3 regions of the Priestia sp. YIM B13490 genome follow, and region 2 is predicted to be linked to each of the others. Evidence: predicted binding sites of a transcription regulator. Region 2 holds the regulator's gene; each other region holds the start of a gene.
The links. The regulator LexA, encoded in region 2, represses DNA repair genes until DNA is damaged. The targets are predictions, from matches to a motif close to CGAACATATGTTCG.
Positions count from the first base shown of each region.

Region 1 (11,025 bases), on a different contig from region 2:
GTTTGGTGCTCACCTGCATTTTGAATTGCATAAAGGCGATTGGAAAGGTAAAAGTTCCGCTGTAAACCCTGAAAGTTATATTAAATTTTAAGTTCCTAGCATACGTGGTACAAGCTCAACATATAGTTTAACAAAAAGGCATCGCACTTGATTTGTGTGGTGCCTTTTGCTACAAATAACACATGCATCCTTTTTATTACATAGTTTTGGTTGTATCTATTATAATAAGAAGAGATGGCTTAAGGTTGAGGAGGATGAAAGAACTTGAATCGGAAAATCGTTGCACTATTAATGGCACTCTCCTTAGTTGTTGGAGCAGCAGGTACATATTTTGGCATTCAGTATGCAAATGCTGGAACGGTCAGTACCCCCCTTACAACTTCTTCAAATGATAGTAAAGTGGAAAAGGAAGAGCTAGACAAAATCAAGCAAGCTTATGAACTGATATCTTCAAAATATTACAAAGATGTAGATGACAAAAAATTATTAGATGGCGCAATCCAAGGAATGGTACAAACCTTAGGAGACCCTCACTCATCTTACATGGATAAGAAAACGGCACAGCAATTCACGCAGTCTCTTGATTCATCGTTTGAGGGAATTGGCGCTGAAGTAAGCATGGTAGATGGAAAAGTAACAATCGTAGCTCCGTTTAAACAATCTCCTGCGGAAAAAGCAGGATTAAAACCAAATGATCAGATTTTAAAGATCGATGGTAAAAGTATCGCGGGTCTGGAATTGAATGAAGCAGTATTAAAAATTCGCGGTAAAAAAGGCTCTACCGTGACATTAGATGTTCAACGACCGGGCGTGAAAGAAACGATGAAAGTAAAAGTTGTAAGAGATGAGATTCCAATTGAAACCGTCTATTCTTCTGTTAAAAATGTAAACAATAAAAAAATTGGCTACATGGAAATTACATCATTCTCTGAATCAACGGGAGACGAATTTACGAAACAGTTGAAAAAACTTGAAAATAAAAATATCGATGGCTTAGTTCTAGACGTTCGGGGAAATCCTGGTGGCTATTTAACGAGCGTTGAAAAAATGCTTGATAAATTAGTAACGAATAAAAAGCCATATATCCAAATTGAAGATCGTAACGGTGAACGTCAAAAAGTGGTTTCTTCAATGAAAAAGCAAAAGGATTATCCAATTGTGGCCTTGATTGATGGAGGGAGTGCATCCGCTTCTGAAATTCTTGCCGGGGCATTAAAAGAAGCAGGAGGATACAAGCTAGTCGGTGAAAAATCCTACGGAAAAGGAACCGTTCAACAAGCTGTTCCAATGGAAGACGGCAGTAATTTAAAATTAACGTTCTATAAATGGCTAACGCCTGATGGAAACTGGATTAACGAAAAAGGTATAAAACCAACAGTAGAGGTCAAGCAGCCAGATTATTATTATGCAAATCCAATTCAAGTTGATAAAAAGCCATTAACACGTGATATGACAGGTGACCAAGTGAAGAATGCTCAAGTGATGCTAAAAGGCCTTGGCTTTGAACCTGGACGTACAGACGGATATTTTAGTAAAGAGACAGAAACAGCTGTAACTGCATTCCAAAAAGCCAATAAGCAAAAAGCTACAGGTGAAATCGATGAAGATACAGCAGCGCTTTTACAAACAAAACTTCTAGAAAAAATTAAATCAAAAGATGAAGATCGTCAGCTTCAAACGGCTTTAAAGCTAGCTAGTCAATAAGAAGTAGAAAAAGTTCCGTGCTTTTCCAAAGCACGGAACTTTTTTAGTAAAAACAACATTGTCGGTTAGTGATGCATTTTGATAAAATAAAGAAGCCTATGATACATAACAATCAATCGTAAATGTTGTAATAAAAATGTAAAAAATTACAGGTGGTGAAAAAATGGATTTTGCATTAGAGCTCTTAAAAGGTATCGGGCGTTTGTTTTTACATCCGCTAACTTATCTATTTCTGCTCGTCTCGTTTTTTGTAGGTCTTTCTCGCGTCAAGAGAGAGCGTCAGAATTTTCATGTTCGCGTGTTTGATTTTATTTTAGAAGCAAAATATTTATTTTTTCCAGGTATCATTATTGGGTTGATTTTATCCGTTGTTACCGTGTTGCTAGGTGTCTATGTATCTATAGGAATGATTGTACTTGTAGCTGTTTTAACTTTTATCATAAGCGGCCCTTGGACGTTTAAATGGCTTTCTCCTTCTTACACCGTAGGACTGGCTGTGCTTGCAACCTTGCTTATTCCGGCATCTGGTTTCGGTGAAGGATTTATTCAAACGTGGTCTGTGCAAGCTCATAACGCAGATTTACCTTCTCTGACTATTTTAATGTCTCTGCTTGTATTAGCAGAAGGATATTTAATTTGGAAATTTGGAGCAAAAGGTACGTCTCCAGCCATTGTGAAAAGTAAAAGAGGGCAGGAAATTGGAGCTCATTACTCTCAAAAATTATGGGTTGTCCCGCTTTTTGTCTTAATTCCAGGCAGCGCCATTACGTCTGTGTTTCCATGGTGGCCTGTGTTATCTATTGACGGAACATCATTTAGCCTGTTTTTTGTTCCTTTTGCTATCGGTTTTTATCAGCGAATTCAAAGTATGGTGCCGTTTAAATCTATTGAATTTACTGGTAAGCGTGTATTAGCATTAGGCGTAGGATTAACGATCATTACGATTGCTGCTATTTTTTATCCTCTTGCCGCTGTAGCTGTTGTTATTCTAGCGATCATAGGAAGAGAGTGGATTCGTTTGCAGCAGCGTCGAAGCGATGAAAAAGCGCCCGCACTGTTTACTAAGCGTACACAAGGTTTGGTTGTATTAGGAATCATCCCTCATTCTCCGGCAGAGAAAATGGGTTTGAAAGTAGGAGAAGTGATTATTAAGGTAAATGGAATCGCTGTATCTGAAGTCCATAAATTTTATGAAGCATTACAAGTTAATAACCGTGCTTTTTGTAAGCTGGAAGTTATTGACGAAAATGGAGAAGTTCGCTTTACTCAGCGAGCATTGTATGACAACGAACATCATGAACTAGGTATTTTGTTTGTACACAATTATACAAAACGTGATTCACAAGCTGGTTAAAAGACGGATAAAAAGGAGAAATGTTTGTGGAAGTCAAAACGATTGCCGCAGTTTTTCTACCCGCCATATTGCTTGTTCTGTTTGCTAGAGTAACATATAACTTATATGTTGCCACAGCGCTGACGCTTTTGTTGATAGCTGTTTCTGTATATAAAGGGTACGCAGATTATCCGCTTATTATTTTAATAGATTTACTTTCAGCAGCCATCGGTTTTATATATGCAAAAAGCATGCTAGCAGCTGGAAAATAAAGATTATTGGTTTGATGATAAGTTAATCGCTTATTATTAAACTGTACACAAAAGCTCTCTGCACAACGTGGAGAGCTTTTGTGTGTAAAAAAGTGAGTTAGAACTTATAACAATATTGTTTCGGTTCATTTAATGAGCGAGTATAATCAAATCAATTAGACAAATATGTTTATATTTAAAATATCTTAAACACTTATGTATAAATTTATTTAAATAAGTGTACAGAAATGTGAGAAGGGTATAGAAAAATAAAAATATTAATCTGAAAATTTAGTTTATTTTTGATTTTAAAAAATAAAAGGAGGTTTAGGATTGATGGAAGTATTAATGAGAACGATGTTTCAGTCGCTTGGCAAAAATCATTCAATAAACAAATTAGCTAAAAAGTATGGATTGAGGATGGGAGCAGCTCGTTTTGTTGCTGGAGACTCAACCGAATCAGCAATTCACACATCTAAGGAGCTTAACAATAGTGGAAAAGTTGTTACACTGGATCATTTAGGAGAATTTGTTTTTACAGAAGAGGAAGCCAGGTTGTCTACTGCCATGTGCATTCAGACACTAGAAGCCATTGCAGAATCGGGCGTTCAATCAAATTTATCATTAAAGATGACTTCTTTAGGATTGGATATTAGCAAAGAGCTTTGTATGGAAAATATGCGCAGAATTCTACACACGGCCAGAATGAATAATATTTTTGTTCGAATTGATATGGAAGACTACTTGCACTGCCAAATCTCCCTTGATATGTATAAAGAATTACGCAAAGAATTTGATAATGTTGGAATTGTGATTCAAGCGTATCTTCATCGTACAGAACAAGATATGAATGACTTACATCAATATCAAGCTAATTTACGTCTAGTAAAAGGAGCTTATAAAGAATCACCAGAAGTATCATTTCCAGAAAAGAAAGACGTAGATGAAAACTATAAAAAAATCATTAAAATGCATTTATTAAATGGTCACTATACAGCTGTAGCAAGTCATGATGAAGAAATGATTCAGTACACAAAACGATTAGTAAGAGAAAATGGTATTTCAAATGACCAATTTGAGTTCCAAATGCTTTATGGAATTTGCGTAGAGCTGCAGGACCGTCTAGTAAAAGAAGGATATAAAGTAAGGGTGTATGTTCCTTACGGAATTGATTGGTTTGGTTATTTCATGAGACGCCTAGCCGAACGCCCCGCCAATGTATGGTTCGTATTAAAAAATTTCTCCAAATAAGTTCAGTCAAAGAAACATAAAAAATTCGACACAAGTACCCTGAGCTTCGTGTCGAATTTTTTGATTAGTTTAGTCCGTATTCTTTGATTTTGTTGTAAAGGGTGCCGCGTGAAATGCCAAGCAAATCTGCTGCTGCACTTTTGTTTCCATAGGTTTTTTGAAGAGTCTCTTCTATTAGCCTAGCTTCTTGAAGAGAATCTTCTTCTTTTTGAACTTCTGTGAAAGAACTTGCATCCTTCAGATTGTCAGGAAGGTGCGTAAGGGTAATCAACGACTGATCACTTAGAAAAATCATTCGTTCAATCGTATTTCTCAGCTCGCGAATATTGCCTGGCCAATCGTATTGCATAAAGGCTTCGAGAACTTCAGAGCTAATGAAAGGAGCCTTCTTTTTATACTTCTTGCTGAATTCCTGTACAAATTGCTGTGTCAATGCTTCGATGTCTTCTTTATGGTCTCGAAGCGGCGGAATTATAATGTTAATGACGGTCAGCAAATAGTAAAGATTTTCATGGAATTCACCGGCTTTTAGCAACTCTTCCAAAGGCGTCGTGGTAGAGGCTACAATTCGGGTTTGAACTTGAATTTCTTCCGTGCCTCCAACGTGATAAAAGGATCGTTCTTCCAAGTAACGCAGAAACTTAACTTGAATTTCAAGAGGCATTTTATCAATTTCTTCAATAAATAACGTCCCGTTGTGAGCCTGCTCCAGTTTTCCCGCAATGGTTGTTGGATCTTCTGAAAAGACATCTTTTTGATGACCAAAGAGCTCAATTTCCAGGAGTCCCGATGGAATAGTGGCGCAATTTAAAGATAAAAAAGGTTCTTTATGTTTGGCTCCACCGTAGTGGATGGCCTGAGCCAGCATTTCTTTCCCAGAACCAGGTTCTCCTGTTAATAAAATAGGCATATCTGTAGATGCCACTTTTTTGGCAATGTCAACGGCTTGCTTAATTTCAGGACTGATACCCGCGAAAGAAGAAAATGGATTATCTTTTGGAATGAGAAGAGACACATCAATTTCTTCATTTAATCTTACAATATTGGTAATGTCATGTTCAGTTGCGACTCCACCTATGACTCGATTGTTTCTTATAATAGGAGATGCATTGATGAGCACGTGAGTTTGTTCATTAGGACGATGATACGTTCCGCGTACAGGGCGCCCTTCATTTAGAATCGTATGTAGAATGATGGATTCATCTTTGAAATGCTCTCCGATTTTTCTACCAATAATATCATCTCTCTGAATCTTATACGTATGTTCCGCAGCAGTATTCCACAAGATTACATTTCCTTCATTATCGACCGCTGTCACTGCATCATTAATGGTTTCTGCCAATGTATCAAAATAGGAAGCTAATATCTCATTTTGGCTATGCAAATGTGTAATCCACTGCGAAGGTGTTACAAGTCCTATTGTGGTTTCTTGGTTTTCTGCTTGAATGAGGACTGGTCTGTTCCAGTTTGTGTTGGCTTGTAAATTGGCTAACGTAGAAGTAGAAGATGAAGGCCAATTTGTATCCGCTATTACTTTTTTTATGGACGATGCCTCGTCATGACCTGTTAACAGGTATCGTTCATCTTTTTGTATTACATAAAAGGTACTTGCTGTGACTACGACGAAGTCATAGTTTGAAAGTTCAGATGTCACTTTAGCTAAAGAAGTTGATTCTTCAACTGTTATAAAGGAGTTATTTATAAGAACTTGATCAACGCTTGCCATACTAAACCCCTCTCAGTACATATTTTTTATACTGTATCATAATTTAGAAATTGGCGCAAAAGCCTATCTTTTTCAAACAATAACGAAGCTTACTTTCTTTTATTGCTTTCATCTAAAGAGTTGTATTCCCTTCGAAAAGGGTAGTATAAGAATTTAGTGGGTAATAAAGTAACAGGGTAAAAAATAAAAACAAACAAACACTATATAAGATTAATACTCATTAGTTTCATTTATGATTATAAAGTGATAAAATACGAATATCAGTTCGTGTTTTCGGTTTTTACATATCGTAATAAAAATAGATAAAACAAGAAAATAGAAACGGAGGCCTTCATTTGAAAGATCAGTTTGAATTAGTATCCCCATATCAACCGCAGGGTGATCAGCCAAAGGCAATTGAAAAGATCGTGAAAGGAATTAAAGAGGGTAAGCAGCATCAAGTTTTGTTAGGTGCTACAGGAACGGGAAAAACTTTCACCATGTCTAATGTTATTAAGGAAATAAATAAGCCGACACTAATTATGGCTCATAACAAAACGCTTGCTGGTCAATTGTACAGTGAGTTTAAAGAGTTTTTTCCTAATAATGCAGTCGAATACTTTGTCAGTTACTACGATTACTATCAGCCTGAAGCCTATGTACCTCAAACAGATACATTTATTGAAAAAGATGCAAGCATTAATGATGAAATTGATAAACTTCGTCACTCGGCAACTTCTTCTCTTTTTGAACGAAAAGATGTCATTATTATTGCCAGCGTATCCTGTATTTATGGCTTAGGGTCTCCGGAAGAATACAAAGAAATGGTCGTATCTCTTCGAGTAGGAATGGAAAAAGAGCGTAATCAGCTGCTTCGTACGCTAGTAGATGTACAGTACGAAAGAAATGATATTGACTTTAAGCGCGGAACGTTTCGCGTTCGCGGTGATGTTGTGGAGATTTTCCCTGTGTCTCGAGATGAACACTGTATTCGCGTCGAGTTTTTCGGCGATGAAATTGACCGCATCCGAGAAGTTGACGCTCTAACAGGAGAAATCATTGGTGATCGTGAACATGTAGCTATCTTCCCGGCATCTCACTTTGTCACGAGAGAAGAAAAAATGCGTGTTGCCATTCAAAATATTGAAAAAGAACTAGAAGAACAGCTAGAGAAGCTAAAAGAAGCAGGCAAGCTTTTAGAAGCGCAGCGCTTGGAGCAACGCACGCGCTACGACCTAGAAATGATGAGAGAAATGGGCTTTTGTTCGGGAATCGAGAACTACTCTCGTCATTTAACGCTTCGTCCCGCTGGTTCTACACCTTATACACTGCTGGACTTCTTCCCTGAAGATTTCCTTCTTGTTGTGGATGAATCACACGTTACGATTCCTCAAGTTAGAGGAATGTACAATGGGGACCAAGCGCGTAAACAAGTGTTAGTGGACCATGGTTTCCGCTTGCCTTCCGCATTAGATAACCGCCCGCTTAAATTTGATGAATTTGAACAGCATATTAACCAAATTGTTCATGTTTCCGCAACACCAGGTCCTTATGAACTTGAGAAGGCACCTGATGTGATTGAACAAATTATCCGTCCAACGGGATTATTGGATCCAAATATTGAAGTTCGACCAATTGAAGGGCAGATTGATGATTTAATTGGAGAAATTCACGACCGGATTAAGCGAAATGAACGAGTACTCGTTACGACGTTAACAAAGAAAATGTCCGAGGATTTAACGAACTACTTAAAAGAAATCGGCATTAAAGTTCAATATCTTCACTCTGAAGTGAAGACGCTCGAGCGTATTGAAATTATCCGAGAGCTGCGGCTTGGAAAGTACGATGTGCTTGTAGGAATTAACTTACTTCGTGAAGGTTTAGATATTCCGGAAGTTTCGTTAGTAACCATATTAGACGCGGATAAAGAAGGATTCTTGCGTTCAGAACGATCGCTTATTCAAACCATCGGACGTGCTGCACGAAATGCTAATGGACATGTCATTATGTATGCAGATCGCATCACAAACTCCATGAACATTGCTATCAATGAGACCAAGCGTCGTAGAAGTATTCAAGAAGCTTACAATGAAGAGCATGGTATTACACCGACAACGATTCAAAAAGAAGTTCGAGGCTCAATTCGTGCAACAGTAGTAGCAGAAGATACAGAAACGTATGAAGAAGCACCGGCATTTGATAAGCTCAACAAAAAAGAAAAAGCAAAGCTCGTAGAAGAAATGGAACAAGAAATGAAAGAAGCAGCCAAAGCGCTTAACTTTGAACGCGCAGCTGAGCTTCGTGACTTGATTCTAGAATTAAAAGCGGAAGGGTGATAAAACATGGCGATGGAAAAAATCGTGGTAAAAGGTGCACGAGCCCACAATTTGAAAAATATCGATATTGAAATCCCGCGAGACAAATTAGTAGTATTAACGGGGTTATCAGGTTCTGGTAAATCTTCTTTAGCTTTCGATACAATCTATGCAGAAGGACAAAGACGTTATGTCGAGTCGCTTTCGGCATATGCAAGACAGTTTTTAGGTCAAATGGATAAGCCCGATGTAGATTCAATCGAAGGATTGTCGCCTGCTATTTCAATCGATCAAAAAACAACGAGCCGAAACCCTCGTTCAACCGTCGGAACTGTGACCGAAATCTATGACTATTTGCGCCTTTTGTTTGCTCGTGTAGGAAAGCCGATTTGTCCTAATCATGGAATTGAAATTACATCTCAAACGATTGAGCAAATGGTAGATAGAATTTTAGAGTACCCTGAACGTACAAAGCTTCAAGTACTGGCACCTGTGGTATCTGGCCGAAAAGGTACCCACGTAAAAGTGTTAGAAGATATTAAAAAGGAAGGGTACGTTCGCATTCGAGTAGACGGAGAAATGCGTGAAATAACAGAAGAAATTGAACTGGAAAAAAACAAAAAGCACTCCATTGAAGTAGTAATTGATCGCGTTGTTGTAAAAGAAGGTGTAGCCGCTCGTTTGTCGGACTCTTTGGAATCAGCTCTTCGCCTCGGAGAAGGGAAAGTAATTATTGATGTGATAGGTGAAGAAGAACTGCTTTTTAGTGAGCATCATGCTTGTCCAAAATGTGGTTTCTCCATTGGAGAACTTGAGCCCCGCATGTTTTCATTTAATAGTCCGTACGGGGCGTGTCCAACGTGTGACGGGTTAGGAACGAAATTGGAAGTGGACAAAGATTTAGTTATTCCTAACTATGACTTAACGCTTCGTCAGCACGCAATTGCACCTTGGGAGCCAACAAGTTCTCAATACTATCCGCAGCTGCTTGAAGCCGTATGTACACATTACGGCATCGATATGGGCGTGCCGGTGCGAGATATCCCGGAACATTTATTTGATAAAGTATTATATGGCAGCGGTAAAGAAAAAATTTACTTTCGCTATGAAAATGATTTTGGCCAAGTAAGAGAAAATCATATCGAATTTGAAGGCGTGCTTCGGAATGTAGAGCGCCGTTATCATGAAACAAGTTCAGATTATATCCGTGAGCAAATGGAAAAGTACATGGCTCAGCAAGCTTGCCCAAAATGTAAAGGAAATCGCTTAAAACGCGAAAGCTTAGCGGTGCTTATTGACGAAAAGCATATAGGAGATACAACCCGCTTCTCAGTAAAAGAAGCATATGATTTTTTTGAAAGTCTCAGCCTATCTGAAAAAGACATGAAGATTGCGGATATGATACTGCGTGAAATTCGTGAGCGTCTAAGCTTTCTCATTAACGTGGGGCTTGATTACCTAACATTAAACCGCTCTGCTGGAACTCTCTCGGGAGGAGAAGCACAGCGGATCCGTTTAGCTACTCAAATTGGTTCTCGTTTAACGGGGGTTCTTTATATTTTAGATGAACCTTCTATCGGTCTTCATCAGCGTGACAATGATCGCTTAATTCGCACGATGCAAGATATGCGCGATATTGGAAATACGTTGATTGTTGTAGAACATGACGAAGATACGATGATGGCAGCTGATTATTTAATTGATATCGGACCAGGAGCCGGTGTACACGGAGGTGCTGTTGTTTCTCAAGGTGCGCCTCAGGAAGTGATGAAGGATGAAAACTCTTTAACGGGTCAATATCTATCAGGAGAGAAGTTTATTCCTCTTCCAGCGGAAAGACGGTCAATAGATAAAGATCGGATGATTGAAATTATAGGAGCAAAAGAAAATAATTTAAAAAATGTAAAAGCAAAGCTTCCGTTAGGTATGTTCACGGCTGTTACAGGTGTATCTGGATCAGGTAAGAGTACGCTGGTAAATGATATCCTTCATAAATCATTGGCGCAAAAGCTGCATAAAGCAAAAAGCAAAGCAGGAGAACATAAAGAAATCAAAGGCATTGAACACTTAGATAAAGTCATCGATATTGATCAGTCTCCCATAGGCCGTACGCCTCGTTCGAACCCTGCAACTTATACAGGCGTATTCGATGACATCCGAGATGTATTTGCCCAAACAAACGAAGCAAAAGTGCGCGGATATAAAAAAGGCCGTTTTAGCTTTAACGTGAAAGGCGGCCGCTGTGAAGCTTGTCGAGGAGACGGTATTATCAAGATTGAAATGCATTTCTTGCCAGATGTATACGTCCCTTGTGAAGTCTGCCACGGCAAACGATATAACCGTGAAACTTTAGAAGTGAAATACAAAGATCAAAACATTTCAGATGTGTTGGATATGACCGTTGAAGACGCGCTTCACTTCTTTGAAAACATTCCAAAGATTAAGCGGAAGCTACAGACAATTTAC
Region 1 covers NZ_JBHZOT010000006.1:212,783-223,807, forward strand. The annotation lists gene ACFX4R_RS19170 (murein hydrolase activator EnvC family protein) at 1-91, shown strand, start outside; gene ACFX4R_RS19175 (S41 family peptidase) at 265-1,704, shown strand; gene ACFX4R_RS19180 (PDZ domain-containing protein) at 1,868-3,058, shown strand; gene ACFX4R_RS19185 (DUF2198 family protein) at 3,079-3,309, shown strand; gene ACFX4R_RS19190 (proline dehydrogenase family protein) at 3,625-4,539, shown strand; gene ACFX4R_RS19195 (sigma-54 interaction domain-containing protein) at 4,604-6,265, opposite strand; gene uvrB (excinuclease ABC subunit UvrB) at 6,601-8,580, shown strand; gene uvrA (excinuclease ABC subunit UvrA) at 8,587-11,025, shown strand, end outside.
Region 1: uvrB (excinuclease ABC subunit UvrB) is a predicted target of LexA. The motif match lies at 6,520-6,533, and genes of this name have one in related genera.

Region 2 (11,025 bases):
CATATGTTACAGGAAGCTTCATTAAAGCTGCTAAGCGAATTGCTGGGCGAAGATAATCAGAGAATACAAAGAATGTTCCTCCGAATACTTTTACACCGCCGTGTAGAGCCATACCGTTTAATGCAGCTCCCATTGCAAATTCACGTACACCGAACCAGATATTACGTCCGCTGTAATCAGCTGCAGTGAAGTCTTCTGAACCTTTAATCATTGTTTTATTTGAGCCAGCTAAGTCAGCTGAACCGCCGAAGAATTGAGGTACAGCTTGTGCTACTGCGTTTAATACTTCTCCAGAAGAAGCACGGCTAGCTAGGCTTGAACCCGTTTCGTATGCTGGAAGCGTTTCTTCCCAGCCTTCCGGTAACTTTCCTTCTACTGCCAGTTCAAATTGACGACCTAGTTCAGGGTATTTTTCTTTATACTGTGCAAATACATCGTTCCATTCGTTTTCTTTCTTTTGGCCATCTTCAGCAATTGTAGCTTTGAAGTGAGCATACACTTCTTCTGGCACATAGAAATCTTCTTCAAATGTCCATGCATAAGCTTCTTTTGTTAATTTTGTTTCATCGGAACCTAATGGAGAACCGTGCACGCCAGAAGTACCCGCGTGGTTTGGAGAACCAAATCCGATTGTTGTTTTTACTTCAATTAGCGTCGGGCGTGTTAAATCGCCTTTTGCTTCTTCAATTGCGTTTGCAATCGCTGTCAAGTCATTGCCGTCTTCAACGCGGATTACTTGCCATCCGTAAGCTTTGAAACGATCTTCTACGTTCTCAGAGAACGAGCGATCTAAATCTCCGTCTAAAGAAATATCATTTGAATCGTATAAAACAACTAAACGTCCTAATTTTAAGTGTGCTGCTAATGAAGCTGCTTCAGCAGATACACCTTCCATTAAGTCTCCGTCACCACAAATACCATACGTAAAGTGGTCTACAATTTCTAAACCTTCTTTGTTGTATGTTTCAGCTAAATGACGTTCTGCCATTGCTTTACCAACAGCCATTGCAATACCTTGTCCTAGTGGACCAGTTGTTGCATCAACACCTGCTGTATGACCGAACTCTGGATGACCTGGTGTTTTACTTCCCCATTGACGGAAGTTTTTAAGGTCTTCAATTGATAAGTCATATCCAGCTAAATGAAGCAAGCTGTATAATAGTGCCGATCCGTGTCCTGCTGATAATACAAAGCGGTCACGGTTGAACCAGTTTGGATTCTTTGGATTGATGTTCATAAATTTTGTCCACAATGTATATGCCATTGGAGCAGCTCCCATTGGCATACCTGGGTGACCTGAATTTGCTTTTTCAATCGCATCGATTGATAAAGTACGAATTGTTGCAATCGAAAGATCTTCAATACGTTGTGTCATACTCTTCATTCCTTTCAAAACTATGTACATATGTTATCATACTAATGATTTGCTTATTTGTACAATACTTGAACCAAAAAATTTTCCACTTTTACAGTTTTTGTGTGCCTTATTAAAAATATACAAAAAACTAGAAGGAACACTCCCTCTAGTTTTACTAGAACGTCTTAGTGAAGACGCTTCTTTTTACTCTCTTTTAACTTCTTAGGCGTAACATCTTTACCTTCTTCGTCCACAACTTTAATCGTATGAAGGTGATTTGTCATAGATTGTCGGAAAACTTTTAAATATTCCTGACGTAGCTCTTGCTGTTCTTTCGCTTCAGATTCTGTCAGACCTTCAGCCTTTGCCTTTTTTGAAAGAGCATTAATACGAGCAAGTTTATCTTTTGATAGCATATAAAACCTATCTCCTTATAATCAATAATTAAAATTACCGAACCGTTCCGGCAACATGTAGTCATCTTACTAAATCTCTTTCGTTTTATCAAGAGATTGAGCATTCTCTTGGTATTCTTGATAGCGGCGATGTACCGTCGCTTTTGAAATATTATAGCCAAAACCTTTTAGCGTAACTGAAATTTCAGCAAAGGTTAAGCCGTTATGACGAAGACGGACAATTTCTTCAATTGGCGCTTCTTTTTTTTCTCTTCCCGAGTTAACTCCTTGATTTTTTAAATTTTGCTGCGGACGATAACCGTTTTCTACAGCTCTTTTCATTCCTCTTTTAATTTTAGCATTATGTAATTTCCGCTGATGCTCTTCCACTAAGCTAATAATATCTAACACCATTGAATCAGATTCTGAAAGCTGAAGCTGGCCTTGATGACTAATCGTATAGATGGTAGCATTTTCTTTATGAAAAGCATGAAGCAGCGCAATTCGAGCATTTCCTCTGCCTAATCGTGTTTCATCTTGAATAAGCAACACAGATATTTTTTCTTCTTTCATTGTATGAAGAACATCCAAAATACCCTCTCTGTCTACTTCATATCCGCTTGCTTTTTCCATTACGACTTTTTTTACGTCTAGATGGTGAAGAGCAGCAAGCTTTTTTAATTCTTCTTGCTGGCGCTGTAAAGATGTTTCTTGGGTTTTTTTATCCGTACTGACACGGCAATAAATAATGGCATCCACTTTTATCACGACCTTTTCGGCTTCTAACAATATTCAGGAACGGCCGTTACACACTACTGTTCAATTGCCACTTGATTATGTAACTCTTTTTTTAAAACAGGAATATATAATTTATCTCCAGGAGATAAAGACTGGGCAGTGTCTGAGTTTAAATCATTGACGTCTTCAACCCATTTGACAAATTCATTGGTGGTCAAATGATGGTGATTATGATACTTGTTGGACAATTCCCAAAGCGTATCTCCTTTTGTAATAGTAACCGTTGAATATTTGTCTAAATCTACTTTATCCGCTCCTAAAACCAGCGTCAATACATATGTAAGTGCAGCGATAACTGCAAAAAAAATAGCGTAATGTTTCATAGAATGTAAGAATTGTTGCATATTATGATCCCCCTGTCAGAATATATGTTCTTATTTTATTGAGAACATTTGTTTCTGTCAATGGAATTCTTCGAACTTATGTTTGTATATTGACACATCACGTGGTATAATTCACCTAAAGAATAGCTAAAATCGAGGTGAAAAATATGAAGCTATCAAAACGTCAACAAGACATACTAGATTTTATTAAGCATGAAGTAAAATTAAAAGGTTATCCGCCTTCTGTTCGTGAGATTGGGGAAGCGGTAGGATTAGCCTCTAGCTCCACTGTACACGGGCATTTAGCTCGTTTAGAAAGCAAAGGGTTAATTCGCAGAGATCCGACAAAACCAAGAGCAATCGAAGTTCTTCAACTAGACGAAGTAAACATCCCTAAAAGCAATGTCATTAATGTTCCTGTTATCGGTAAAGTAACAGCGGGTCTGCCTATAACAGCCGTTGAAAATGTGGAAGAATATTTCCCTCTTCCAGATAAATTCGTTTCTCCAGATGATCATGTATTTATGCTTGAAATTATGGGAGAAAGTATGATTGAAGCAGGTATTCTAGATGGCGATATGGTAATCGTACGTCAGCAGCAAACAGCTAATAATGGAGATATTGTGGTCGCTATGACCGAAGACAACGAAGCAACGGTAAAACGTTTCTTTAAAGAAGAAAATTTCGTTCGTTTACAGCCTGAAAATTCAACGATGGCGCCTATTATTCTTCGCCACGTAACGATTTTAGGAAAAGTAACTGGTGTATATCGCACGATTCACTAATCAGACACTGTATATAAAACCAACTAATGATGATGTTAGTTGGTTTTTTTACGTTTGTTTTCTAAAAAAATTGGCATATTATAAATGATATGTTGAATCATTGCAGGCAGGTAGAACGGTTTTTATAAAGCTTGTTTTACCTTTTACTTTCTACCTGCATTTCCTCGACTCTTACAAGGAAATACAACCGACCATAAGAAGGATGTAGTTTATGACCAATACACCAAGGAAAACAGAACCATTTCAAACCATTGTACCTACCAAAGCAATGAACATGTTTCTATTTCCTTTTTCCTTTGACCGAAAAAATAAAGAGCAGCTTGTTCATGCGCTGAAAGCAAATTTGTTCGAGTTTTTCTCCATTCAAAACAAACATTTAGAAAAAGAATACTACGGAGAACAATATTACGTATCTCATGATAGCCTGGATCAATATTTTCTTCCTTACATTGAATGCATTCTATTCCCTGACTCGTGCGAAAAAGAAGGGTTGCTTCGATTTTCAAAAAAAATAGACCATGCCATTACGTTACACACTTCCTCCACCACCGTGTCTAGCAACGTGCTGTCTGTGGATGTTTTTTTATGTCCTTTTGAAATTGGCGTCATGACCATTCGTACTGAGATGAGCCATAATCATTACACCTATGATGATATTTTAGAGTTCATGAATCATTTTCGTGTATTAGAACCGAAGCTTGCTGAAGAGCATGGATCCACCATTACCTATGAACACCATCGCTATAGCAAAGTACAAGATTATATTTTTTCACAGCTCGCGCCATTTTTGAACGAACACATCAAGAAAGAAGCCACACGTGAACAGCATGTGGGGAGCCTTCCTTATTTTATCGATGAACGGATGTTTGTGTTAAGTTATGTAACGGTAAATCAAGAGCAAGAGATTAATTCCACAACTTTATTTCGTACTGGACAGCTAAATAGCTATATGCCTGACGGGAAAGCGTTTATTTCTGCACACAATCATGAGTATATTAAAACGTATAATACTAAACACGTGTATTCCAGATGGGCTCCTGAAACCTATTACGTCATAACAGACCATGTGTTTTCATGTATTTCTAAATCGACAGACTCTAAAACGGATCAGCTTTTGATGAATCATCTATTTGGCCAGCATTACTATAATTTATTTTTACATTTTTTCTATAAAATCGTGTTGTTAAAACTATCTTATGAGTATTCTCAGCTCACGTTTCATAAAAATTCAGAGGGCATTGAACGACTAATCCGCTCTATTACCGTGTTCTCAGGTAAATATTTATTTTTAGAAATTAGCTCTCGCACAGAAGGTCAAGAGTTTTCTGAGCTCTTTAAAAAAATCTTCCATATCAATTCTCTTTATCAAGAAGTCAAAGAAACTCTTGGTACTTTGTACCAAAATCAAGAGAAAATCGCAGCTAAGCGTCACAATTACTTATTATTAATTTTAACGATTTACACGGTTCTTTCCGGTATTTACGGAATGAATTTAGTTATTAGCAAACTAAAGGGAAATATCAATTGGGATAGTATGAAGCAGTTTTCTATCTTTGAATATATCGCTTTAATAGTAGCTCTATCAGGAATTCTGATCAGCATTAGTCTCGGAGTGAGTTCCCTATGGAATTTATTAAAAGATCGGTTTAAAACATAAAAGCTGTTCGCATCAGAAAACACATGATAAAAAAGAAGAGATTGAGACATAACTAAATCAAGCGAATCTATAGGGGAACAAATGGAATAAATAAGCTAGTAGGGATTGCTTGTTACACCGCAGTTGATTTCCGTGCAAGACTTCGCTTTCCGCGGGCGGCCGATGAGCCTCCTCGTCGCTTACGCTCCTGCGGGGTCTCACCTGTTCCGCTTTTCCCACAGGAGTCTTCGTCTTGCCCTCCAATCAACTGCTGGAAGGAAATAAACCAATGAAACCTACGTTCACCATAAAAAAACGAACCACTAATCAAACATGATGATCAATGGTTCGTTTTTCACTTCGACTAAAATCCTTTTTTCCCAACCTCTTTTATCTATTACTAAATCACTGCCTACTCCGCTTACCCTTTTATCAAATGTTATGCTGCTGTTGTAATTTCAGAACAATCTAATATTATACTCTATAAGAAAAATATATACAAAATAATAAAATATGGTATCATAGGGTAGGAATTTTGTACCTTATCTTTGAAATAATTTGCAGGAGGTAATATGCTTAACTCATTTTTATCCAAAAGCCTGATCTTTTTATGTGTCATTATTCTCACATGGTCTCTATGGGGCAGTTACAGTGCGATGACAAATTCATTGGAATTAAAAGGCTTGGCTTTAAGTAATTCATTTATTATTGAAGGAATATTTTTCACTTTCCTTGTCATTTTTCTAATAGCAATTGCAAGTAGATACATGAACAAAACTGTTTTTTTTATTTCACTGATTGTTTTGACGTTAGGTATTCGACTAGCATGGATGCTTTCTGTTCAAACGCCTGTAAAATCTGACTTTCTTGTCATGTTAGATGCCGCGCGTAATATTGCAAAAGGAAATTACGAATTTAACCAAAGCGTTTATTTTACTACATGGGTATATCAGCTAGGCTTTTCATTCTATGAATCTGTTATTATTCGCTGTTTTGGAGATAATATTTTTATATTAAAATTGTTAAATATTTTTTATTCCACTGGAACCGTTATTTTTATTTATTTAATTGGCGCAAAAGTATTTAACGAACTTGCTGGGAGAATGGCAGCTTTTCTATATGCGTTCTACATTCCGAACATTCTCTATAGCTCAGTGTTAACTAACCAGCATTTAGCTACTTTTTTATTTTATGCAGCTTTTTATCTTATTATAAAAAGATTTGCTCATAACAAGTTTAGCTGGCTTTATATTGGCCTTCTATTGTCGTTAGGAAATTTAATGCGCCCTCTAGGACCTATTATTATCGTTGCTGTTTTCATTTATTTCATCTTGCAAATTCTTCAACCTTACATTAAAACGAAGGATGCTGCTGAATTAAAAGCTCGTCGAAAGAAAATAGGAAAAAACCTCGTAGGCATACTGGCTACTTTTTTTATTGCAAATGCGCTAATCAACTATTCTTTTGTAGCCAGCGGTATTTCTAAATATCCTTTAAGTAACAGAGATCCTTTATGGAAATTCGTCATTGGCTTTAATTACGAAACAAGCGGTTCTTATTCTTCAGAGGATGCTAGTCGTTTTATGGGTATGCCAATTGGAGAAAAACGAGCTGAAGCAGAAAAAGAGGTAATTAAAGAGCGGGTAGCAGATAAAGAGCAGCTTTTAGATCTCTTTCACATTAAATTCCTAAATATGTGGGGAGGAACGGATGCATCTACATTTTGGAGCATTTCATTAACTCCTCAAGAAGATGTACCTTTTAATAAAGAGAAATTAATTAGTGCTGCTCAAAGTTATGAAAGAATTATTTATGTTTCAACTACTATTCTTTCCATTATTGGACTTATATGTTTATTCCTGAAGAAGCAGGATAAATATCCGTATACACTGTTTTTATTACTAATCATAGGATACGTTCTTATTCACTTGCTTATTGAAATTCAAACTCGCTATCGATTCTTTATTTTTCCAAGCTTTATGCTGCTCGAAGGGTTTGGTATTTCAGTGATTCTATCCTATTTAATAGTACGATTTACTAAAAATGAGCCCAAGACAAAATGTAAAGAGATAAATTAAATGGAAGGGATTATGCAACCGTGATAAAATTCCTGAAATTCGGATTTGTAGGTATAATGAATACCCTGCTCACTATTATCAGTTATTTAGCACTCATTCATTTTGATATGAATTATATATTGGCTAACGTACTATCTTATTTTATTGGCGTCATAAACAGCTACTATTGGAACAAATCGTGGGTGTTTCAAGCAACCGTACACAAATGGATGTTAGCTCAATTTTTTATCGTAAACCTTATTACTTTAGCAATTAATACAAGCTGCTTATTCCTTCTTGTACACTATACACCTGCTAATCCAATAATCGGACAACTGTTGTCTACTTGTATAGGAATGTTTATCAATTTTTTCCTTAATAAATTATGGACGTTTAAGCACACAAACAATCACTCGATAGGAGGTAAAGCATGAGAGAACTAATTTCAATCGTGGTACCTATGTATTTTGAAGAAGAAGTAGCTAATGAATGCTACAATCGCTTGCTTTCCGTCATGCATAAAAACCACATTAACTATGAATTCATTTTCGTCAATGACGGCAGCACCGACCGAACAATTGAAATCTTGAAAAACGTAGCGGCTATGGATTCTAACGTAAAAGTTATTGATTTCGCTCGTAATTTCGGGCACCAAACTGCCGTAACAGCAGGCATTGATTATGCTCAAGGTGATGCCATCGTTATTATTGATGCGGACTTACAAGATCCGCCAGAAATGATTCCCGAATTAATTGCTAAATGGCAGCAAGGCTATGAAATTGTATATGCAAAGCGCAAGAAACGAAGCGGAGAGACCTTTTTTAAATTAGCCACGGCTAAGTATTTTTATCGCTTTTTAAATTATATGTCCGATATCGAAATCCCTAAAGACACGGGAGATTTTCGTATTATCGACCGAAAAGTAGCGGATGTATTCAAAAAAATGACTGAACGTAATCGTTTTGTACGAGGAATGATGTCTTGGATTGGCTTCAGGCAAACATATGTAGAATATGAGCGCGATGAACGTTTTGCTGGTGAAACAAAATATCCTTTAAAAAAGATGATCAAGTTTGCTTCAGATGGAATTATTGGGTTTTCAACGAAGCCTTTGCGTTTAGTAATGGTTATTGGCTTATTATCGGTTTTTGTATCACTTTTAGTTTTAAGTTATTCGATTGTTGTTTGGCTAATAGGTAAAAACATTCAGCCTGGCTGGACTTCTATTATGGTAGCTATCACCTTCTTTAGCGGTATTCAGCTACTTGGTTTAGGTCTAGTCGGACAATACATCGCAAGAATTTACGATGAAAGTAAAAATAGACCTATTTACGTTGTACGTGAAACCATTAACTTCTCGAAAGCTTCAACAGATTCTCCAAACGTACGTGAAAAAGTATATAGCTAAAAAAACAAGGAAGAAAACAGTTGTTTTCTTCCTTGTTCTTATTCTTTTTGAAGCTGTAAATCACTTGGCGCCCAGTCCGGAATTCCATCATCTTCATCAAATTCAATAATGACATCCGTTACTCCTTTTTCCTGTAAAATACGATTTTCCAGACGATCTTTAATATCATCAGCTTCGGCCACTGTTAAAGAAGGATCAATTTCTACTTTTAATTCAACGTGAAGCTCTTCTCCTTCTTTCATCACCATTAATGTTCGAATATCACGCACTTGTACATCTTGCATGACAATCGCGCCAATTTTTATTTCCATTTCTTTATCTGCTTCACCAAGGGCTCCCGCAGCGTTGTCTAAAAATACTCGTCCTACTACAAAAAACATCATAAGCCCAATTAAAATAGAAGCAATTCCTTCAGCTTGGTGAAAGGGTGTAAACCGTGAAATGAAAACAGCTATTAATGCCAATACGCCTCCTCCAGTAGCTACAAGATCTTCCATAAAGACCAGCTTGGTTGCTGGCTTTGCTTTCTTTAAATGAACAAAGCTTTGCGTAAAAACATTGACCTCTGCGGTATTCATTCCGACATCGTGCAAAATTTCTTTCATTGCCTTAAATAAGACAAACATCTCAAGCAATACCGAGATGCCAAGTACTGCAATATTTAAAATAAAGCCTGAAGACTTCGTCGGATGAAGAATGTGGTGATATCCTTCTTTAATCGTTTCAAACGCCATAATCCCTACTACAAGAACCGCTCCTAATAGAACGAGATTAACCAATCGGCCGAAACCGTTTGGAAATCGTTTGGTCGGGGCTTTTTTACTTAATGCCGAACCTATAAAGACAAAAAACTGATTAGCTGCATCTCCTAAGCTGTGCATCGTTTCAGCAAACATCGCTACATTCCCTGTTAAAGCGAAAGCAATCCCTTTAATAATGGAAATAATGGTATTCACTATAGCGGCCATCATGGCCGATTTATTTCCCTTTCGCAACAATTTAATTAATTCACTCATACAATCCCTCCGTTTGCGCCTTTGATGAGATTCGATTACGGTTAGTGTATGTGAATTTAAAAATTAAAAACCTCCAACATACAAGTTGGAGGTTTTTAGTCATGTTTCATTATTTTTTAAAACGGTACGGTACAGTTGTAACAATTACATTTTTACGGTAAAGCAAATGTGCTTTTAACAGCAGACTGGACTGATTGTGAAGAATATTTTGCCAGCTTTTTTTCGTAATGAATTGCGGAATAACGACCGTAATGGCCATGTTATTTTCCCGGGCTTTTTCCTCAGCCATATCGATGAATCGAAACAGCGGCCGCACTAAGCTGCGGTATTGAGAATGAAACGTAACAATACGAATATCAGGCTGCCACTTCTCCCACTTCTCTTCCATTCTCTTTTCGCTTTCTCTATCAAAGGCCACATGCACTGCAATAACGGTATCGCCAATCGTTCTTGCATAATTTAATGAATTTTCTACTACCTTTGTCATTCCTGCTACAGGAACAATGACCACACTTCCTTCAAGCTTTCCAATCTTTTCTCCTTGCTTAATGCGAAGCTGCTCTCCTACCGCTTCATAATGCGTATGAATGCGATGAAAAATATAGACAATAACCGGTAAGAAAATGAGCACGGACCATACTTGTGAAAACTTCGTTGTAAACAAAATAATTAGCACAGTTAAGGTAATGAGGGCACCAATTAAGTTAATGGTTAGCTTCCCTTGCCAGCCGGCCGGCTTTTCTCTAAGCCATTTGACAATCATGCCTGTTTGAGAAAGCGTAAATGGAATAAACACCCCGACTGCATAAAGAGGAATTAATTGTTCAGTCGCTCCTTTAAAAGCTACAATTAAGACAATAGAAGCAATTCCAAGGGTCACAATTCCATTTGAATAGCCTAGTCGATCGCCACGAATTTGAAACATTCTTGGCATGTATTTATCAGACGATAAGTTGACAGCCAGCAAAGGGAAAGCTGAAAAGCCCGTATTCGCCGCTAGCACTAGAATTAGAGCTGTTGTGCCTTGAATAAAATAATAAAATCCATTTCGTCCAAACACACTCGATGCAATTTGTGATACAACCGTTTCATCTGCTTTTGGAGAAATGCCAAGCCAATAAGCTAAAAACGTGATGCCAGAAAATAAAACGGCTAAAATACCGCCCATCAGCATTAATGTATGAACAGCATTTTTTGCACCTGGCTCTTTAAAGTTAGGCACTGCATTTGAAATAGCTTCTACACCTGTT
Region 2 covers NZ_JBHZOT010000001.1:46,574-57,598, reverse strand. The annotation lists gene tkt (transketolase) at 1-1,375, opposite strand, end outside; gene ACFX4R_RS00255 (DUF896 domain-containing protein) at 1,543-1,773, opposite strand; gene ACFX4R_RS00250 (YneB family resolvase-like protein) at 1,843-2,511, opposite strand; gene yneA (cell division suppressor protein YneA) at 2,565-2,894, opposite strand; gene lexA (transcriptional repressor LexA) at 3,041-3,658, shown strand; gene ACFX4R_RS00235 (magnesium transporter CorA family protein) at 3,870-5,315, shown strand; gene ACFX4R_RS00230 (hypothetical protein) at 5,428-5,625, opposite strand; gene ACFX4R_RS00225 (glycosyltransferase family 39 protein) at 5,867-7,372, shown strand; gene ACFX4R_RS00220 (GtrA family protein) at 7,393-7,785, shown strand; gene ACFX4R_RS00215 (glycosyltransferase family 2 protein) at 7,782-8,759, shown strand; gene ACFX4R_RS00210 (cation diffusion facilitator family transporter) at 8,798-9,775, opposite strand; gene ACFX4R_RS00205 (APC family permease) at 9,885-11,025, opposite strand, start outside.

Region 3 (11,025 bases), on a different contig from region 2:
GATTGTAAATTCGTAATAATGTCAGTAATAATCGTTTCTGGCATAGACAAGTCCACAACGATTTCACGATAGCGATCAATTACTTGCCCAAACTCATCGACGTAATCTTCTCCAAGCTGTATTTTGGCAGAAAGTGCGATTAGCAAATCTGTCATTTTTGTATCTTCTCCGTATCGCTTGCCCGGAGCTGATACAACCACCAGCTTTCTCTCTTTATCAGACGTTACAATATGCGCAACCTGTTTAAATTTCTCTGCGCTTGCAACTGAACTCCCGCCAAACTTCGCAACCTTCATGTTTGAGACACTTCCTTACTTTGTTTTTAATATTCGATTATTGTACCATATTTTATCAAGTAGAAAAGCTTATCTATCTAACTTTTCTAAAAATTAAAGGAATACTACCGTAATTGTACTCTCATAAAGAACAAATGTCTACCAGAAAAACACAAAAAGACTGATTTTACATCATGTAAAATCAGTCTTTATTTGTTATTCTGCTTTTGGCTTTTTTAATACACCTACAAGGACCGCTGTTACAATTGCACCAATTAAAATTGCTAGTGCATATAAAAGAGGATTTCCTTGTACAATTCCGATAACGAATACGCCGCCGTGTGGTGCTGGTAAACCGATGTGGAACATCATTGTTAAAGCACCTGCTACTGCAGCACCGATAACCGATGCGGGAATCACACGGCCTGGGTCAGCTGCTGCGAATGGAATCGCACCTTCTGTGATAAATGAAAGACCCATTACATAACACGTTTTACCTGTTTCACGCTCTTGGCGAGTAAATTTATTTTTGAACAAAGTTGTCGCAATGGCCATACCTAATGGTGGAACCATACCGCCTGCCATAATCGCTGCGTGTGGTGCATAGTTTCCAGCATCAATCATTGCAATACCAAATGTAAAGGCTGCTTTATTAATAGGACCACCCATATCAATCGCCATCATACCGCCTAAGATAATACCTAATAATACTAAGTTACCTGTACCAAATCCACTTAACCAGTGCGTTAATCCTTTGTTAATCGCACTAACTGGCTCATTTACAACATAAAGCATAATCAATCCTGAGATAAAGATCCCAAATAGCGGATAAAGAAGAACTGGCTTAATTCCATCAAGCGCTTGCGGTAAACCGCTGAATAATTTCTTTAACCCCACTACTACATAACCTGCTAAGAAACCAGCGATTAAACCACCTAAGAAACCGCCTCCGCCAGAAGCTGCTAAAAGACCTGCAACCATACCGGGAGCTAAACCAGGACGATCAGCAATACTCATTGCAATAAACCCTGCTAGTACTGGTACTAGTAAGAAGAATGCATTATCTCCGCCAATTGTTTTTAATGCTGCTGCAAATGCATTGTACGTCGGATCTTTCGGTTCTGCTGAGTGAATGCCAAACATAAATGAAATAGCAATTAAGATCCCGCCCCCTACAACAAACGGAAGCATTGCTGATACACCGCTCATTAGGTGCTTGTAAAACCCTGTACGCTCTGATCCTTTACTTTCTCCGCCTTCTTTGCTGCCACCGCCGCCGCTGTATACAGGAGCGTCTCCTTTTAACGCGCGGTTAATTAATTCTTCAGGCTTGCGAATTCCTTCAGCTACTGGAACTTGAATAACTTTTTTACCTGCAAAACGTTCCATTTCTACTTGCTTGTCCGCTGCAACGATAATAGCGGTAGCGTTTTCAATTTCTTCCTTCGTCAACGCGTTTTTAACCCCGCTGGAACCGTTTGTTTCAACTTTTAGCGTGACATTCATGTCTTTCGCTTTTGCTTTTAAGCTGTCCGCTGCCATATATGTGTGGGCAATTCCCGTTGGACAAGCCGTTACAGCAAGCACTAATTGATCTGAAGCTGTATCTACTTCCTCTTCCGGCGCTTCATTTTCAGTTTCCTTATCATCAATTGCTTTAATGACTTCATCAATTGATGATGCTGTTAGCAACGTTTTTCGGAACGATTCGTCCATTAACAACGTAGACAAACGAGATAATGTTTCTAAGTGAGCATTATTCGCTCCTTCACTCGCTGCAATCATAAAGAATAAGTGTGCAGGCTGTCCGTCTAATGATTCATAATCGATACCTTCTGTTGAGCGTCCAAATGCAATGGCCGGTGTTTTTACCGAGCTTGTTTTCGCATGCGGAATGGCAATGCCTTCTCCAATTCCCGTTGTACTTTGAGATTCACGATTTAAAATTGCTTCTTTATAGCCAGCTCGGTCGCTTAAGCGACCAGCTTCGTCTAATTTTCCAACTAATTCATCAATAACATCAGCTTTTGACGTGCTTTTTAAATCAAGAATGATTGTATCTTTTTTTAATAATTCAGTAATTCTCATTCTCGTTTCCCCCTACTCTACCTTTGTGATTGACACTTGTTCACGAAGCGTCTTTACATCTTCTGCTGTACATAATTCAAGTGAGAATGCTGTGGCACTTCCTGAAGCTACTCCTGTTTGAAAAGCTTCTAATAAATCCCCTTGTTTTACATAAGAAGCAATAAATCCAGCTACAAGTGAATCGCCAGCTCCAACAGAATTTTTTACCGTTCCTTTAGGGACTGTGGCACTGTAGACACCGCTTTCGTTAATAAGCAGTGCTCCATCACCTGCCATAGACACAACGACGTTTTGCGCTCCTTGTTCCACGAGCTTCTTACCGTATACTAGCGCATCTTCTGCACTGTTTACTTCTACATCAAACAATTCTGCAAGTTCATGATGATTCGGTTTGATAAAAAACGGCTTGTGGGACACGACGTCTAGCAAAGTTTTTCCACTTGCATCTACTACAACTTTTACTCCGTTCGCTGCTGCTAGTTCAGTTAACGTTTCATACACAGAACTTGGAAGCGTTTTCGGTATACTCCCTGCTAATACGAAGATATCGCCTTCAGTCATTTGCTTTACTTGAGTCAATAAAGACTGAAGCGCTTCGTCTGTAATAGCAGGTCCTTGACCGTTAATTTCTGTTTCTTTTTCTGTTTTTAACTTTACGTTAATACGGGTATCTCCCTCAACTCTTGTAAAAGCTGTTTCGATATTCTCCGCTTTTAAGTAGTCTTCGATATAGGTTCCTGTAAAGCCGGCTACAAAACCGAGGGCTTTATTATCAACACCTAATCGTTTTAAAACGCGAGAGACGTTAATGCCTTTTCCTCCTGGAAACTTGGCTTCATTCGTTGTGCGGTTAAGCCCGCCTTCTTCGAATGCTGAAACATGTACTACGTAATCAACGGATGGGTTCAACGTACATGTATAAATCATGATTTCACAACCTTTATGTCTGTTTTGTTTGCATACTGTATAAGTACATCGCTAGGTACGTCATTTGTTATAATTTTTGCTTCATGTAAATCGGCTATTTTCGCAAAGCTTGTTTCAAAAAACTTAGTGGAATCTGATAAAATATAAGATTCTCTAGACAGCTTCATTGCCGTTTGCTTGATCAATGCTTCTTCTGGATCAGGAGTTGTATATCCATATTGATGATGAATCCCATTCGCTCCCATAAAGCACTTGTCAAAACGATATTGCTCAAGACTTAAAAGAGCTCCATTGCCAATTAAAGCGCCCGTTTTATGTTTAACAGATCCTCCAATTAAATAGAGGGTGATACCTTGTTCTAGCATCGGGTTTAAATGCATTAAACCATTTGTCACGACAACTACATCTTTTTGCTTTAAAAAAGGAATCATTTCATACGTTGTAGTTCCTGCATCTAAAAAAATACAGTCACCTTCATTTATAATGGAAGCCGCATACTCTGCAATGTTTCGTTTATCTTGAACATTTTTAGCAGATTTTTCGATAACGCTCAGTTCGATTCGTTTACTGCGAATAAGCGAAGCGCCACCATGAACACGTTTGAGCATTTGCTCTTCTTCTAGTTGACTTAAGTCTCTTCTAATGGTTGATTCCGAAGCGCCTGTAACTTCGATAAACTCTTGCACTTTTACAAGTTCTTTCTCTTTTAAAAGTTTTAAGATTAGTTGATGTCTTTCCGGCGTTAACATGTTCTAGCTCCTTTTTCAAAAAAGCGTTTTCATTTATTTCATGTACTTACTTTATCACGGTTTACATTCAAAATCAATCATAAAAAATCAAAAACATTCATTTTTTTAATTACAAAATAAAGTTTTTTGAATGAACAATTAGATTTGCATTTGGTTTAATAATAGTTCATACAAAAGGAAATATGCTGGTAATTCAAGAATTTGTCTACTTTTCTCATTATATGTAAAGGTTTTCTTCCACTTAATTAGTTATGACTGTTTTTGACTATTTCTTGACCGATTGAATTTTTCTGACTGAATCAGCCATAGCTTGTCCTGATTTCATAAAAGCCTACACACCAAAAAAGTTGTCCACCTTTTTGGACAACTCAAAGTGACCCATCATTTAAATAAAAACAGAAGCATATATAATATGGAAGCAAGGGCAGAAGAAATAGCTAAACTTGAGATAAAACGAACGAGTCTCTTTTTAATGAACTGCGTTAATTCGATTTCTCTTACTTGAGTTTTTTCATTTTGCATACAATAATCCCTTCTTTAATTAAAATTTCCTAGTAGCTAGAAGTTGCTACTCGCAGAATATGCTTTTATGTATTGTATGCATGCGTTAAAAAAAAGATACAAAACGAACAAAAAAGCTACTCTTAGCTAGAGTAGCTTTCATCTTTCCATACATCTGCTTCAATTACTGCATCCGCTCGAATCGAATATGTATAGCAAGGGCCTGTAACCATCAGCGTATTCGACTGCAGCGAGACTTTATCAATCGTCACTCGTTCATACCTTTGAATATGTCCTGCTTCATAGACGTGAAGCGTTACTGGATGATGCTCCGAGTAACTGTTCATAATGACATTTTCAATATGCTCAATCTTTTCTTTTTTTAACCCTAAAGGCTGCTTATGCGCATCGGGACTGTACATTTTCTTCATTTTCTCTAAATGCTCGGGCATTACTAACTTCGCATACTGTTTTAATTCATCTTGATACACGTTCATTCTCCCCCTTGACTCTTGCTTCTATTTTACCGAACGAACATTCTCATTGCAAAACTTTTTAATCAAAATAAAAGCAAACAATTCATTTTTTCATACTCCATAAAAACTGTCAAAAGATTTTATGTTAATAGCAGAAACTGATTTTTAAAAAAATAATAATATCCCATCTTTAATTCGGTCTCTAGAGTTGGTATAATACATTGTCATGACTGTGTTTTCGGAGCTTTTGATGATTGGAGGTAACGTTCATGATTAATAAAACAAAAGAAATTATCCTCATTATTCTAGGGAGCCTCATTTTCGCACTGGCCATTAATTACTTTGCTATTCCAAATGAATTAGCAGAAGGCGGCGTAACCGGTGTAACAATGATTACCTATTATGTATTAGGCTGGTCTCCGGGTATCACAAACTTTATATTAAACGGTTTGCTGGTACTGATCGGATACAAATTGCTTCATAAACGTGTGATTGTTTACACAATTATATGTATTATTTTCACTTCTCTATTCCTACATATAACTGAAGGACTGGGAAATCCTCTTGACGATACGCTACTGGGGGCTATTTTTGCTGGTATTTTAGCTGGTGTAGGACTCGGACTTGTGTTTAGAGGCGGCGGAACTTCCGGAGGCTCTGCAGTTATTGCCCGCTTAGCTAATCAATATCTAGACTGGAATATTAGCAAAACGATGCTGGCAATTGATTTATTAGTTGTAGCAAGCGCTTATTTTGTCATCGGTGGAGAAAAGACAATGTATACGGTTATTTCTCTTTACATCGGAACGAAGGTGCTTGATTATATTATTGAAGGACTCAACCCTCGCAAAGCAATCACTATTATTTCACACCGTTCAGTTGAAGTAGCCGAACAAGTCAATAAAAAGATGCAGCGCGGCGTCACTGTCTTTTCTGCTCATGGAAGCTATACAAAAGAAGCAAAAGACGTATTGTACGTAGTTGTGAACAAACAAGAACTGCTAGAATTAAAGCGCATTATTCATAAAGTCGACGAACAAGCTTTTGTGGTCGTACACGATGTACGCGACGTCTTTGGATTAGGTTTTACCATTCCAAAGGCCAGTTGAAAACCCGCTGTAAAAAAGCGGGTTTTTTCTATTATATATGTTTGCGCTGAAAATACTGCAAACCTGCTGTTATAAAAAGAATAAACTTTCTTGGAACGACAATAAAAAGCTCTGTAATGAAAAAGAAAAAAGCTAAAAGGCGACGCCTTTTAGCTTTTTTCTTTACACGTCCATTTAATTAACAAGCCGCAGTGCGTTAATCCTCCTCCAAACCCATAAAGAATAAGGAGGTCATTACCCTGTACTTTTCCTGTCATTATTCCTTCGTTTAAAGCAAGCGGAATAGAAGCTGAAGATGTATTTCCGCAGTATTGCACACTCGTTAACGTTTTATCCATTGTAACACCTGTTTTAGCACAAATAGCTTCAATCATTCGAAGGTTTGCACTGTGCGGAATAAACCAATTTACATCAGAAAGAGAAATGGAAGTATTCTTTAATAATGCTTCTACTCCTTTTGGAATCGTTCGGACAGCAAAGCGGTATACTTCACGCCCGTTTTGAACTAAATTCCCGCTCGAATTAATTTCTTTTCCTGAAAGAGTATTAGATAAGTTAGAACGATATAAATTCACCCCTCCGCTTCCGTCCGTTCCGTAGTGACATCCTAAGAAACTCGGATTATGCTCATCGTACTCTACAAGCATAGCTCCCGCTCCGTCACCAAACAGCACGCATGTGGCCCGGTCCGTATAATCTGTAATTTTCGACATGACTTCAGCACCAATAACTAAAATCTTTTTATGCAATCCCGACGTCACTAAGCCGTTCGCCACATGAAGGCCATATGTAAAACCGGCGCATGCGGCACTTAGATCAAATGCAGCAGCTTGATCAATATGAAAGTAATCTTGAATCTGACATGCTACGCTAGGAAAAAAGTGATCTGGCGTTGTTGTCGAAACAATAATTGCATCTACATCTTCTATTTCTACAGCATATCGGTTAAGCAAATTTTCAACGGCTCGAATGGCAAGCGTAGACGTGTATTCGCCTTCACCAGCAATTCGTCGTTCTTTCATTCCGGTACGCTGTACAATCCATTCGTCACTTGTATCAACCATTTCTTTTAAATGGTCGTTCGTTAATTTTTGCTTTGGTGTATATATCCCCATTCCCGTAATTCTAGCTTTTGATTGCATCATTTCTCCACCTCAAATCAGTTGATACTTAATTATAACACCTACTTTTAATATCTGGTACTAATTTATTGTTAGATAAAAAGCGCAAAGGCATACCCTTTACGCTTTTTATTAAATAGAATAATCTTCTGGAATAAATACTTTTAGCTGCTTAGGCTTTACATACACGTTCTCTCCCACTTGAAGACTGAGGACTTTATAGTGCTCTTTGCTCAATTCAGCTTCTAAAAATTCTTCTGCATCTTCTCTTTTTAATTCAACTTGCACGATAGGCCCTATCACATGAATATGGCTAACGGTTGCAGAAACAGCATCTGCGCTTGTTCTTACCTTTTCAAGGTGAATATCATGAGGTCGTACATACCCAACAGCTGCTTCTTCATTTCTTCCGTTAAATTCTGGAACATCCATTTCAAAGCTTCCTTGTTTTAGTCTGCCTTTATGAATGCGGCCCTTGAATAAATTGACGTTCCCTAAAAAATCGTACACAAATGGACTATTAGGATGATCATATACTTCCTCAGGACTTCCAACCTGCTCAATTTTCCCGTTGTTCATCACAACAATACGATCGGCCACATCTAAAGCTTCTTCTTGATCATGCGTAACGAAAATACTCGTAATATGAAAATCATTGTGCAATTTACGTAGCCATCTGCGCAAATCTTTGCGAACTTTTGCATCCAGAGCGCCAAAAGGTTCATCTAGTAGCAGTACTTTCGGTTCTACTGCTAACGCTCGAGCAAGCGCTACTCGCTGGCGCTGTCCGCCCGATAATTGAGAGGGATAGCGATTTGCAAGCGGCTCTAGTTTAACAAGCTGCAGCAGCTCGGTTACTTTCTTGGTAATGTCTGTTTTAGAAGGCCTTGTTTTTTTAGGTCGTACTTTTAAACCATACGCAATGTTATCAAACACAGTCATATGCCTGAACAAAGCATAGTGTTGAAAAACAAACCCTACATTCCGCTCTTTTGGATTTATGTGCGTAATTTCCTTTCCATCAAATAAAATAGCTCCTTGATCAAGATGTTCAAGACCGGCAATGATACGAAGCAAAGATGTTTTTCCAGAACCGGACGGACCGAGTAAAGCTACTAATTCACCCGTTTGAATATCAATGTTAATAGAATCCAGCGCTTTAAAATCACCAAAGTTCTTTGATACGTGCTTAATATGGATACTCATCTCATAAGCTCCTTCCTTTTTAAATATGTTTGGCCTTCCACTCAATAATATTTTTTATAATTAATGTAAAAATAGCCAAAACTGACATTAAAGATGCTACCGCAAACGCTGCTGCAAATTGATATTCATTGTAGAGAATTTCAATATGAAGAGGCATCGTATTTGTCATTCCTCGAATGTGCCCAGACACAACGGATACAGCTCCAAACTCTCCAATTGCGCGCGCATTACATAAGATAATGCCATATAATAAGCCCCATTTAATATTAGGTAACGTCACTAGAAAAAAAGTTTTGAAACCGCTAGCTCCTAACGTTAACGACGCTTCTTCTTCGGCTGACCCTTGAGCTTGCATGAGTGGAATCAATTCTTTGGCAACAAACGGAAGCGTTACAAAAAGAGTAGCTATTATAATACCGGGAATAGCAAATACAATTTTAATATCTTGATTAAACAGCCATTCTCCGAATAACCCTTGTGCACCAAATAATAAAATAAAAACCAATCCAGCAATAACAGGCGAAACAGCAAACGGCAAATCAATAAGCGTAATTAAAATATTCTTTCCTTTAAAATCAAACTTTGTAATTAACCATGCAGCTACCACGCCGAAAACGGCATTTAAAGGAACAGTAATAAGCACCACAATTAGCGTTAGTTTAATAGCAGCCAAAGCATCCGGATTCGTAATCGCAGCGAGATACGTTTCCAGCCCTTTTTGAAAAGCTGTCATAAAAATGGTGATGAGCGGGAGCACTAAGAATAGAGCTAAAAAAGCCAGTGCAATAAATGTAAGCAGCCACTGGACGACTTTGGGCTCTTTTAAACTAAAATGATTAAGTTTAACAGTCGTTTTTTCATGTTGCATTGGAACATGTCCTGCCAATGTCATCCCTCCTTAACTATGTACAAATTTACGATTTGTCCACCATTGAATAATATTAATAAGTAATAACAGAAAAAATGATACAACGAGCATGACTGATGCAATAGCAGTAGCGCCCGCATAATCGTACTGCTCGAGTTTTGTCATAATAATAAGCGGCGTAATTTCAGTTTTCATCGGCATATTTCCAGCAATAAAAACAACTGACCCGTATTCTCCAAGCGCTCTTGCGAATGAAAGAGAAAAGCCTGTTAAAATAGCAGGCACCAGCTCTGGAAAAACAACTTTTCTAAACGTTTGCATTCGGCTGGCTCCTAAACTAGCCGATGCTTCTTCGATCTCTGCATTAAAGTTTTGCAATACTGGCTGCACCATTCGGACAACAAACGGCAGACCAATAAACGTCAGAGCGATAATAATTCCGATAGGCGTAAATGCGATTTTAAACGTAAATAATTGACCAATCCATCCTTTCGGAACGTAAAGAGTGGTCAAGGCAATGCCGGCAACAGCCGTTGGTAAAGCAAACGGCAAATCTACAAGTCCATCAATAAACCTCTTTCCTGGAAAATGATATCTCACTAATACCCATGCAATAATAGTTCCAAAAATAACATTAATAATCCCTGCTGCAAATGCTGCTCCAAAACTTAATTTATATGATGCTACTACTCTAGAGTCTGTAACAGTTTTAATAAACTCGCTCCATCCCATAGATGCCGTATTTAGAAAAATCATAGCTAACGGAAAAAGCACAAGGATACTTGCATAAAACATCGTAAAACCTAAAGAAAGCCCAAATCCAGGTAAGATGCTTTTCTTTTTCTTCTGTCGTTGTAACACACTCACGTCTTACACCTCTCTCTGCTTTCAAGATACATGTACACAGAAGATACGAATTAACATTCGTATCTTCCTCATTTACTTTTTTAATGCATCATATTACTTTGGCTGATAAATCTGATCGAATGTTCCTCCATCGTTAAAATGAGTTTCTTGAGCTTTTTTCCAGCCGCCAAAATCTTTAATGGTGACTAGGTTAAGAGAAGGAAATTGATCTTTGTGTTTCTCTAATATTTTTTCATTTCGAGGACGATAGTAGTTTTCCGCTGCGATTTCCTGACCTTTTTCTGTATATAGATATTTCAAGTATGCTTTTGCTACCTTTGTTGTGCCTTTCTTTTCAGCTACTTTATCTACTACAGCAACAGGCGGTTCTGCTAAAATACTTAATGACGGTGTTACAATTTCAAATTTATCTTTTCCTAGCTCATTTAACGATAAGTAAGCTTCATTTTCCCATGCAATTAACACGTCTCCAATACCCCGTTCTACAAACGTAGTTGTCGCTCCGCGTGCGCCTGAGTCTAACACTTCGACATTTCCATAAAGTTTACTCATGAAGTCTTCAATCTTTTTGTTATCTCCGTTATATTTATTCTTCGCGTATGCCCAAGCTGCTAAATAATTCCAGCGTGCGCCTCCAGACGTTTTTGGATTTGGTGTAATAACGGATGTACCTTTTTTCGTTAAATCATTCCAATCTTTAATTCCCTTTGGATTTCCTTTACGAACTAAAAAAACAATTGTTGATGTGTATGGTGTAGAATTATGAGCCAATTCTTTTTCCCAGTCTTTGTTTAATAATTGGCGAGTTTGAGCGATTTCATCAATATCGTAAGCAAGC
Region 3 covers NZ_JBHZOT010000003.1:300,403-311,427, reverse strand. The annotation lists gene ACFX4R_RS11475 (aspartate kinase) at 1-296, opposite strand, end outside; gene ACFX4R_RS11470 (PTS fructose transporter subunit IIABC) at 492-2,363, opposite strand; gene pfkB (1-phosphofructokinase) at 2,376-3,290, opposite strand; gene ACFX4R_RS11460 (DeoR/GlpR family DNA-binding transcription regulator) at 3,287-4,039, opposite strand; gene ACFX4R_RS11455 (hypothetical protein) at 4,421-4,561, opposite strand; gene ACFX4R_RS11450 (YolD-like family protein) at 4,684-5,037, opposite strand; gene ACFX4R_RS11445 (YitT family protein) at 5,286-6,125, shown strand; gene ACFX4R_RS11440 (ketoacyl-ACP synthase III) at 6,275-7,270, opposite strand; gene ACFX4R_RS11435 (sulfate/molybdate ABC transporter ATP-binding protein) at 7,379-8,452, opposite strand; gene cysW (sulfate ABC transporter permease subunit CysW) at 8,472-9,338, opposite strand; gene cysT (sulfate ABC transporter permease subunit CysT) at 9,351-10,187, opposite strand; gene ACFX4R_RS11420 (sulfate ABC transporter substrate-binding protein) at 10,281-11,025, opposite strand, start outside.
Region 3: ACFX4R_RS11450 (YolD-like family protein) is a predicted target of LexA. The motif match lies at 5,068-5,081, and genes of this name have one in related genera.